2 regions of the Methyloversatilis sp. NSM2 genome follow, and region 1 is predicted to be linked to the other one. Evidence: predicted binding sites of a transcription regulator. Region 1 holds the regulator's gene; the other holds the start of a gene.
What was found. Region 1 encodes FliA, which starts transcription of late flagellar genes. Its sites were predicted from a motif close to CTAAAGTTNNCNNAAANNNTGCCGATANNA; they were not measured.
Positions count from the first base shown of each region.

Region 2: a site for FliA is predicted at 1,591-1,620, ahead of WJU27_RS01445 (flagellin N-terminal helical domain-containing protein). Genes of this name have one in related genera too.

Region 1 is NZ_JBBUKV010000001.1:153,790-158,204, reverse strand. Features, by position in the region: gene WJU27_RS00720 (flagellar motor protein MotB) at 1-681, opposite strand, end outside; gene WJU27_RS00715 (flagellar motor protein) at 678-1,436, opposite strand; gene WJU27_RS00710 (RNA polymerase sigma factor FliA) at 1,448-2,164, opposite strand; gene WJU27_RS00705 (MinD/ParA family ATP-binding protein) at 2,197-3,084, opposite strand; gene flhF (flagellar biosynthesis protein FlhF) at 3,077-4,415, opposite strand, start outside.
Region 2 is NZ_JBBUKV010000001.1:303,086-307,500, reverse strand. Features, by position in the region: gene WJU27_RS01450 (GGDEF domain-containing protein) at 1-1,366, shown strand, start outside; gene WJU27_RS01445 (flagellin N-terminal helical domain-containing protein) at 1,699-2,892, shown strand; gene WJU27_RS01440 (flagellar protein FlaG) at 2,958-3,308, shown strand; gene fliD (flagellar filament capping protein FliD) at 3,319-4,415, shown strand, end outside.

The DNA of each region.
Region 1 (4,415 bases):
GGCAATCGGCCGCTGGTCGGCAAGGCCTGCCGCGGTCAGCCTTGCCGGAATGATGCCCTGCTCCTCGAACACCTGGGTCACCGCCGCCGCGCGCAGCGCCGACAGCGACCAGTTCGACATGCCCCGCCCGGTGGCCGGCACGTTGTCCGTGTGTCCTTCGATCACCAGCGGAAAATCGCTGTACAGCAGCACGCCGGCCACCGCCGCGATGATGTCGCGCGCAGCGGGTTCCAGCGTCGCATCGCCACGGCCGAACAGGAAGGTCGCGTCGAGATCGACCGTGATGCCGAGCGCGCCGTCGGTGACTGTCGCTTGGCCGTCCCGCGTCAGCGCGGACAGCGCCTGCGTCAGCTCGGTCATCGTGCGCTGCGCGCGCTCGCGTCTCTCCTTTTCCTTCGCTGCGGCACGCGCCTGACGGACCTGGTCGAGCTCGATCTGCAGCGCGCTGCGCGGCGGGGCCACCGCAGGCAGTTCGATCAGCTGTACGCCGTCGCGGGCCGAAAACGCGCTGGTCAGCGACGCACTCAGCACACGGTACTTGCTCTCGCTGACCTGGGAAATCGCGTACATGACGACGAAGAAAGCGAACAGCAAGGTGACCAGATCGGCGTACGACACCAGCCAGCGGTCGTGATTCTCGTCCGACTCCGGCACGTAGCGACGCTTGCGTGGCGCGCTCACTCCGGCACCTGGGCAACGTAGCCGAGCAGCCTGCCCTCGATGATGCGCGGGTTGTCGCCGTTGGCGATGCCGACCAGGCCATCGACGAAGATTTCGCGCACCGCGATCAGCTGAGACACGTGGGTCTGCAGCTTGCGACCGATAGGCAGGAACACCAGATTGGCCGCACCGACGCCGTAGATGGTGGCGACGAAGGCAGTGGCGATGCCGGCGCCGAGCCGGGTCGGGTCACCGAGGTTTTCCATTACGTGGATCAGGCCCAGCACGGCGCCCATGATGCCTATGGTCGGCGAGTAGCCGGCGGCCGAATCCCACACCCGCGCAGCCTGGCGCAGCGTGTTCTCGTAAGTGGTGATCTCGACTTCCATCACCTCGCGCAGGCGGGTTGCATCGGCGCCATCGACCAGCAGCTGCACGCCCTTGCGGAAAAACGGGTCGGATTCGTTGCTGACCTGCTTTTCCAGCGCCAGGATGCCCTCGCGCCGCGACAGCTGAGCCCAGGCGACCAGTCTGCGGATCATGTCGTCCGGCACCTGGGACGGCGCGACGAAGGCCCAGCGCCCCATGCGCATGCCGCGCATGAAGATGGGGAAACGGGTCTGCAGCATGGTCGCGCCCAGCGTGCCGCCGAGCACGATGACGAAAGCCGCCGGCTGGAACAGCGACGACAGGCTGCCACCCTCGAGCACCTGCCCGAGCATGATGGCCGCCAGACCGAGCAGCAGGCCGGCGATGCTGATGCGATCGACGCGCACGCGTACTCCGCTCAGCCGCGCGCCGCGATGCGGCTGCGCAGCCGGGCGATCGCCTGGCTGTGCAGCTGGCAGACGCGCGATTCGGACACGCCGAGGATTTCCCCGATCTCGCGCAGGTTCAGGTCTTCTTCGTAGTAGAGACCCATCACCGTCTTTTCGCGGTCGGGCAGATCGCCGATGGCGCGCACCAGCACGTCGCGCATGTTCTTGTCGAGCAGTCGTTCGAGCGGATCGAGATCTTCCGTGCCGACGCTGTGGCGGTCGAGGTAGTCATCATCGTCGCCGTCGGTGAAGTCCTCGAAATAGACCAGCTGATAGCCGCGCGCTTCCTGCAGCATCTTCTGGTACTCGGGCAGCGGCATGCCGAGCGATTCGGCCAGTTCGCCCTCGGTCGGCTGGCGGCCCTTCTGCTGCTCCAGCGTGTGGATGGCCGTTTCGATGCGCCGCATGTCGCGGCGCAGGCTGCGCGGCAGCCAGTCGTTCTCGCGCAGGCCGTCGAGCATGGCGCCGCGGATGCGCTGCACGGCATAGGTTTCGAACTGCGCGCCCAGCCCTTCCTCGTAACGGCTCATCGCGTCGAGCAGGCCCAGCATGCCGTTCTGGATGATGTCCTCGACCTGCACGCTGGCCGGCAACTTGGCCATCAGGTGGTAGGCAATGCGCTTGACCAGCGGCGCGTAGTGCTTGGCAAGCTGATCACGGTCCAGTGTTCCGGATGCGGTGTACATGTTTCGTCCTCTGCTGCGGGTCGCTTGTGCAGTCAGGCCACTTGGGCCGGAAAGCCGTCTGCACGCCCTCCCCGGTCGCTGCGGTCACCCGCGAGCGCTTCGTCCAGGGCCGACAACATACCGGCTTTCTCCGTCTCGCGGGTCACGAAAAGCTTTTCGGCAAGATCGCGCCCGATCTTGAGGGCATCGTCACCCGCCGTGGCGAAAACCGGGCGCTGGTAGCCGCTCGGCAGGCAGCCCAGCCAGTGCAGCGCACTGCCCAGATGTTCGCTCACCACGCCGTTCAGGCTGGCAAAGGCCTGGCGGGCGTCGGCCACCGAGCGCGCGCGGCTGACGCCGACATGCACCGGACGGGCCGCGCCGCCGGTCACCGGCGCATTGCCGGCGAGGTGACGCTTGATCAGCGCGTAGGCGGCGGTAATGCTGACGCCGGAGGCGGCGGTGATCACTGCCAGCCGGTCCGCACGACGGGCCAGCGCCGACAGCTGACCGTCGTCGAGCGCGCAGTCGATCACCAGCAGTTCGGTATCTCGGGTCAGTTCGACCAGCGCTTCGTCCAGCGCCTCGGTCTGCAGGCGGTTCAGCTGTTTCGACGCGGCGGCGAGACGGGCTGCCGGCACCACGGCGACGCCGTGTTGCGAGGCGATGCGCACCGAGGCGAGCGCGACGTCACGGTTGATCGCCTGCAGCAGATCGATGCGCGAGGTCAGACCCAGCCGCGCGGTGGCCGAGCCGGCGCCTTGGTGTTCGTCGATCAGCGTCACGCGCAGGCCGCTGCGGGCCGCTTCGATGGCGGTCGCCAGTGCGATCGAGGTGCTGCCGACGCCATCCATCGCGCCAGCGAAGGCGACGCGCTGCGTCGGGTAACGGCGGAACATGGCGCGCAGGCCAGCCGCCTGGTCGTGCATGAAATCAGCCACGGCTCACCTCGCTGCGCATGTCGCGACGCGAGGCAGCCATCAACAGGCCGGCGTCCTGCGGTGAAAGGTGTTGCGACGATTCCTCGCCGGCTGCACGCAGCGCGCGGTGCATCAGGTAGGCGCGATTGGGCAGGTGCAGATCTTCCGGCACGCGCTGGCCGTTGGCGACGTAGTACAGCGGCAGTTCGTGGCGCATCAGCACATCGAGCACCGGGCCCAGCGTGACCGATTCATCGACCTTGCTGATGATGGCGCCGGCCAGATCTGCGCCACCATTCGGCGAAGAGTAAGCGCGCACCACATCGTCCAGCGCGTCGGCGCGGGCGACAGAATTCAGCAGCAGCAGACGGCGCACGTCGCCGCTCGACGACAGCATGGCGATCTGCTCGGCGACGGCGCGGTCGCGCTGGCTCATGCCGACGGTGTCGATCAGCACCATGTGCTTGTCGCGCAGCTCGACCAGCATGCGACGCAGGTCGGAGGCGTCGCGCACCGCATGCACCGGTACGCCGAGGATGCGGCCATAGATGCGCAGCTGTTCATGGGCACCGATCCGGTAGCCGTCGGTGGTGAGCAGCGCCACCTTGTCGGCGCCGTGGCGCACGACGCAGCGGGCGGCAAGCTTGGCCGTCGTGGTGGTCTTGCCGACGCCGGTCGGGCCGACCAGCGCATAGACGCCGCCGCGATCGATGATGTCGGCGTCGGAATTCAGCGTGATCAGGTCGCGGCCGATCAGCGTGCGCAGTTCGTTGCGCGCGGCCGCCAGCGAGTCGGAACTGCTGAGCTGGTCGAGCAGCCGGTAGGTGGTCACGGCGCTGAAGCCGGATTCGAGCATTTCGGCCGCCAGCGTGGTCTTGATCGGCGAGCTGCGCGACATTTCGCCCCAGGCGAAACCGGCCAGCTGCTGTTCGAGCATGCGGCGGATGCTGCCCAGTTCCTCGCGCAGTGCGGCGTCGAGCTGCGGCGCCGGCTCGGACGCTTGCGCGGTGTGACGCGGTGCGGTCTCGACAGCCGGTGCGGCACGACGCTGCGGCACTTCGGCGTGTGCTTCGAGATGTTCGTTGGCCGGCGCCTGCTGACGGCTGCGCGCCAGATCGCGCAGTTCGCTCGGCGTCGCCGGACGCGGCTTGTACGGCTGCCAGGGCTTCGGCGCCCGCACTTCCTGCGCCGGAGCCGGCGCCGGTGCGACCTTGCGCGCAGCCAGGCTGCTCGACAGCGTCACCTCGAAATCCTCGTCGCCGTAGGGCCGGGACGAGGTCTGAAATGGGGACTGCGCTTCGGCGCGCGCGGCGGGCTGCTCAGCAGCGCGCGCCACCGGTGCCGCCGGCGCT
Region 2 (4,415 bases), 150 kb from region 1:
GCAGCAGGTGCTGGATTCCTCGAACGGCGAACTGGATGCGCTGTACTCGCGCATGAGCGCACTGGCCGACAAGTGGGAATCGGCGGAGGACGGCAAGGCCGTCCCTGCGGTGCAGCTGGTCACCGACAGCGCCGCACCGACCGACAACAGCGACGCGGCACTGCGCGATCTGTTCGCGCGCACGCTCGAAGGCGTCGTATCCAGCCTGCTCATTACCGCACCTGAACTGCGCGACGAAGCGATCGAACTGGGTCAGGTGCTGCGTGAAGTGCGCGACATGCGTGGCGTGGATGACCTCGCATCAAAGCTGCGCAACCTGATCTACCGCCTGAACTGGGTGGTGGATGATCAGGCGGAAATCCGCACCGGTCTGCTTTCGCTGCTCGACCTGCTGCTGCGCAATATCAGCGATCTGGTCATCGACGACCGCTGGATGCGCGGCCAGATCGATGCGTTGCGCGGCCTGTGCGATCACCCGATCAGTGCGCGCGAGCTCGACGAAGTCGAGCGCCGCCTGCGCGAGGTGATCGAACGCCAGGGCTCGCTGCGCGGCAATATCGACGACGCCAAGCACCAGATCAAGCTGATGCTGGCCGGCTTCGTCGAGCAGCTGAGCAGCTTCACCGACGCCACGTCGGGCTTCGGCGACAAGATGGAAGGCTATGCGCGCACCATCGCGGAAGCCGACGACATCGGCGCGCTGCAGGGCGTGATCGCCGACGTGATCACGGCAACGCACGAAATGCGCGCCACCACGGAACGCTCTCGCAACGAGGTCGACACCATGCGCGATCGCGTGCGTGCGGCCGAAGCCGAAATCGAACGTCTGCAGATCGAACTCGAACAGACCAGCGAGAAGATGCGCCACGACCCGCTGACCGGCGCACTCAACCGCAAGGGTCTGGAAGAGTCCTATGCGAAAGAGGTGTCGCGCGCATCGCGCCGCGGCACCCAGCTCTGCCTGGCCGTGCTCGACATCGACAATTTCAAGCGCCTGAACGACACCTACGGCCACAACACCGGTGACGACGCGCTGCTGCATCTGGTGGCCACCGTGCGCGACTGCCTGCGTCCGCACGACACGCTGTCGCGCTATGGCGGCGAGGAGTTCGTCATACTGCTGCCGGAAACTTCGGTCGATGACTCCGTCGTCGTGCTGCAGCGACTGCAGCGCGAACTGACCAAGCGCTACTTCCTCGCAAACAATGACAAGCTGCTGATCACCTTCAGCGCAGGTGTCACCGTCGTGCAGCAGGACGAAGCCCAGAGTTCGGCCATCGAACGTGCCGACGTCGCGATGTATCAGGCCAAGGCGACCGGCAAGAACCGCGTCGTCGTCGCACCGGGCACCGCCATCGCTGCGTGAGCGCCGCTGTGTCACCTGCGCAGCGGCAATCACAATTGGTAACAGTTGAAATCAAGCGCTGAGGCGGCTTTCCGGGCGAATTTCACGCCATCCCCAAAGCACAAGGCACTCTTCGGGGCAACCCTAAAGTTTTTGCCCCTCGAACCTACACCGCAGCGGCAAGCCATTTCGCGATGCCTGCGCCTGAAAGCCAGGAGCACAAAGGCTTTCATTGAGATAGCGGGCTAAAGTTTTCTCTCCCCTCTCCGTTACTTGAATCATCGGCGACATCAACATCGGGTCATGCAACCCAGGGCGCCGTAACTACACCACTTCGTGACAGGAGAAAGAAAATGCCGCAAATCATCAACACCAACGTTGCCTCGCTCACCGCTCAGCGCAACCTCAATTCTTCGCAGAGCTCGCTCGCCACTTCGCTGCAGCGCCTGTCGTCCGGTCTGCGCATCAACAGCGCCCGTGACGATGCCGCTGGTCTGGCGATCTCGCAGCGCATGAACGCCCAGGTCAAGTCGCTGAACCAGGCTGCCCGTAACGCCAGCGACGGTATCTCGATGATCCAGACCGCTGAAGGCGGCATGTCGCAGATCCAGGACATGCTCATCCGCATGAAGGAACTGGCCACCCAGGGTTCGAACTCGACGCTGGCTGACGCAGAGCGCTCCTTCATCGCCGACGAAATGACCCAGCTGCGCGACGAGATCAACAACATCTCGACCCGTACCAAGTTCAACGGCCAGCAACTGCTGAACGGTTCCTTCGGCAAGGCACTGGACACGACCTCGACCGTGCAGGCTGGCCGCAACCTCGCGACCGGCACCGCAGCCGCGGTGACCAAGGTCGACATCACGGGTGCCCAGGCTGGTACGACCTTCACTTTCTCGAACGCAGCCGGCGTGCTCACCCTCAGCGACGGCACCAACTCGCAGGCGATCGACCTGACCGCCGTCACGGTCGCCGCAGGTGGCAGCTTCGAATTGAACTACAACGAGCTGGGCGTGAAGGTGACTGTGGCTGCAGCCGCTGCCGCCAAGACCGGCGCGAACATCGCTACCGACCTGAACACCGGTACTGTCATCACCACCGCAGCCACCGGCGCTGAAATCCAGGTCGGTGCCGACGATGCCGCCGACAACCGTCTGACGCTGACCTTCGGTGACACGCAGATCAACGGCGCCAACTCGGATGCCCGCATGGTTGCCCTGGACACCGACATCACCGCGTTCTCGGGCGCGACGACTGCGGCCAACTCGCAGGCGCTGCTGACCTCGGTCGAAGACGCACTGACCTACGTGTCGGAACAGCGTGCCGCCCTCGGTGCCCAGCAGAACCGCCTCGACTACACCGTGGCCAACCTACAGACGCAAGCGGAAAACATCTCCGCCTCGAAGAGCCGCATCACCGACGCGGACTTCGCTGCCGAAACCGCCAACCTGACCCGCGCGCAGATCCTGCAGCAGGCCGGTACCGCGATGCTGGCGCAAGCCAACTCGCTGCCGCAGAACGTGCTGAGCCTGCTCCGCGGCTGATCGCGTAAGGCAGCAATGAGGGGGCGCGGGCGACCGCGCTCCCCACCCAGCATAGGGAGAACATCATGGCCGTACAGCCTATCCCGAACAGCGCAACGATCTCTGCCCCGGGCGTCCAGGCGACCACCGGGGCAAAGCCCGTTATGCCCGAGAGCAAGAAGGCGGAAGCGCCGCCCAGCGAGGCCGCGCTCAGCAACGAACAGATCGAACAGACGGTGGACGAGATTCGTCGCAAGATCGAACCGGTGGCACAGAACCTGCTCTTCACGATCGACAAAGACACAGGGAAAACCATCGTGCGGCTGATCGACTCGACCACCAAGGAAGTACTGCGGCAGATTCCTTCCGAAGAACTGATTGCGATTGCGCGGTCGCTCGGCAAGAGCCAGAGTGGACTGATCGAACGCAAGGCCTGAGGAGACTGCCATGGCATCGTCGCTCGCATTCGGTACCAACCTGGACATCAACTCCATCGTCACGCAGCTGATGACGGTCGAGAAGCGTCCGCTCACGCTGCTCTCGGAAAAGCAGGCCAAGCTCGAAACGAAGATTTCCAGCTACGGCATGATCAAGGGCGCGATGTCCACGCTGCAGACGGCAGCGGAAGCACTCGGCAAGGCGGAAATCTTTGCCTCCCGCAAGGCAACGATTGCCGACAGCGCGGTGGCAACGGTTGCCGCCTCGACGACGGCGACGCCCGGCAACTATTCAATCGAGGTGAGCAGCCTGGCCCGCGCGCAGGTCACGGCGTCGGCAGCTTTCGCCGGCGGCAGCACCGCGAACGTCGGCAGCGGCACGCTGACCATAGAACTGGGCAGCTACAGCGGCGGCGCATTCACCGCGAACCCCGACAAGACAGCGGTCAACATCAACATTTCCAGCGGCGCTGCGACACTTGCCGACGTGCGTGACGCGATCAACGCGGCCGACGCCGGCGTGACGGCATCCCTGCTCAACGACGGCACCGGCACCCGCCTCGTGCTGACCTCGCAGGATGGCGGCACCGCGAATACCGTGCGCATCACCGCCGCCGATGGCGACGGCAACAACACAGACAACGCAGGCCTGTCGCGGCTGATCTATGACGCCTCGACCGGCGGCACCTCCAATCTTTCGGAGAAGGTGACCGCTTCGGATGCCGTGCTCAAGATCAATGGCATTGACGTCACCTCGAGCAGCAACACGCTGACGGACACCATCGAAGGCGTCACGCTGACACTGAAGAGCACCAACGTCGGCAACCCGACGACGCTGACGGTCGGTGCCGATTACACCGGCGCGAAGAGCGCCATCGAAAAGCTGGTCAAGAGCTACAACGACGCCATCCTGACCATCAAGAACCAGACGTCGTACAACACGACCACCCAGACCGGTGCGGCACTGAACGGCGAGAGCACCGTGCTCAGCCTGCGCTCGCGTCTCGCTTCGGCCGTCACCGAAGAGATCGCGCCGGGTGTTTCGCTCGCCAGCATCGGTGTGTCGGTGCAGAAGGACGGCTCGCTGAAGATCGACTCCGACAAGCT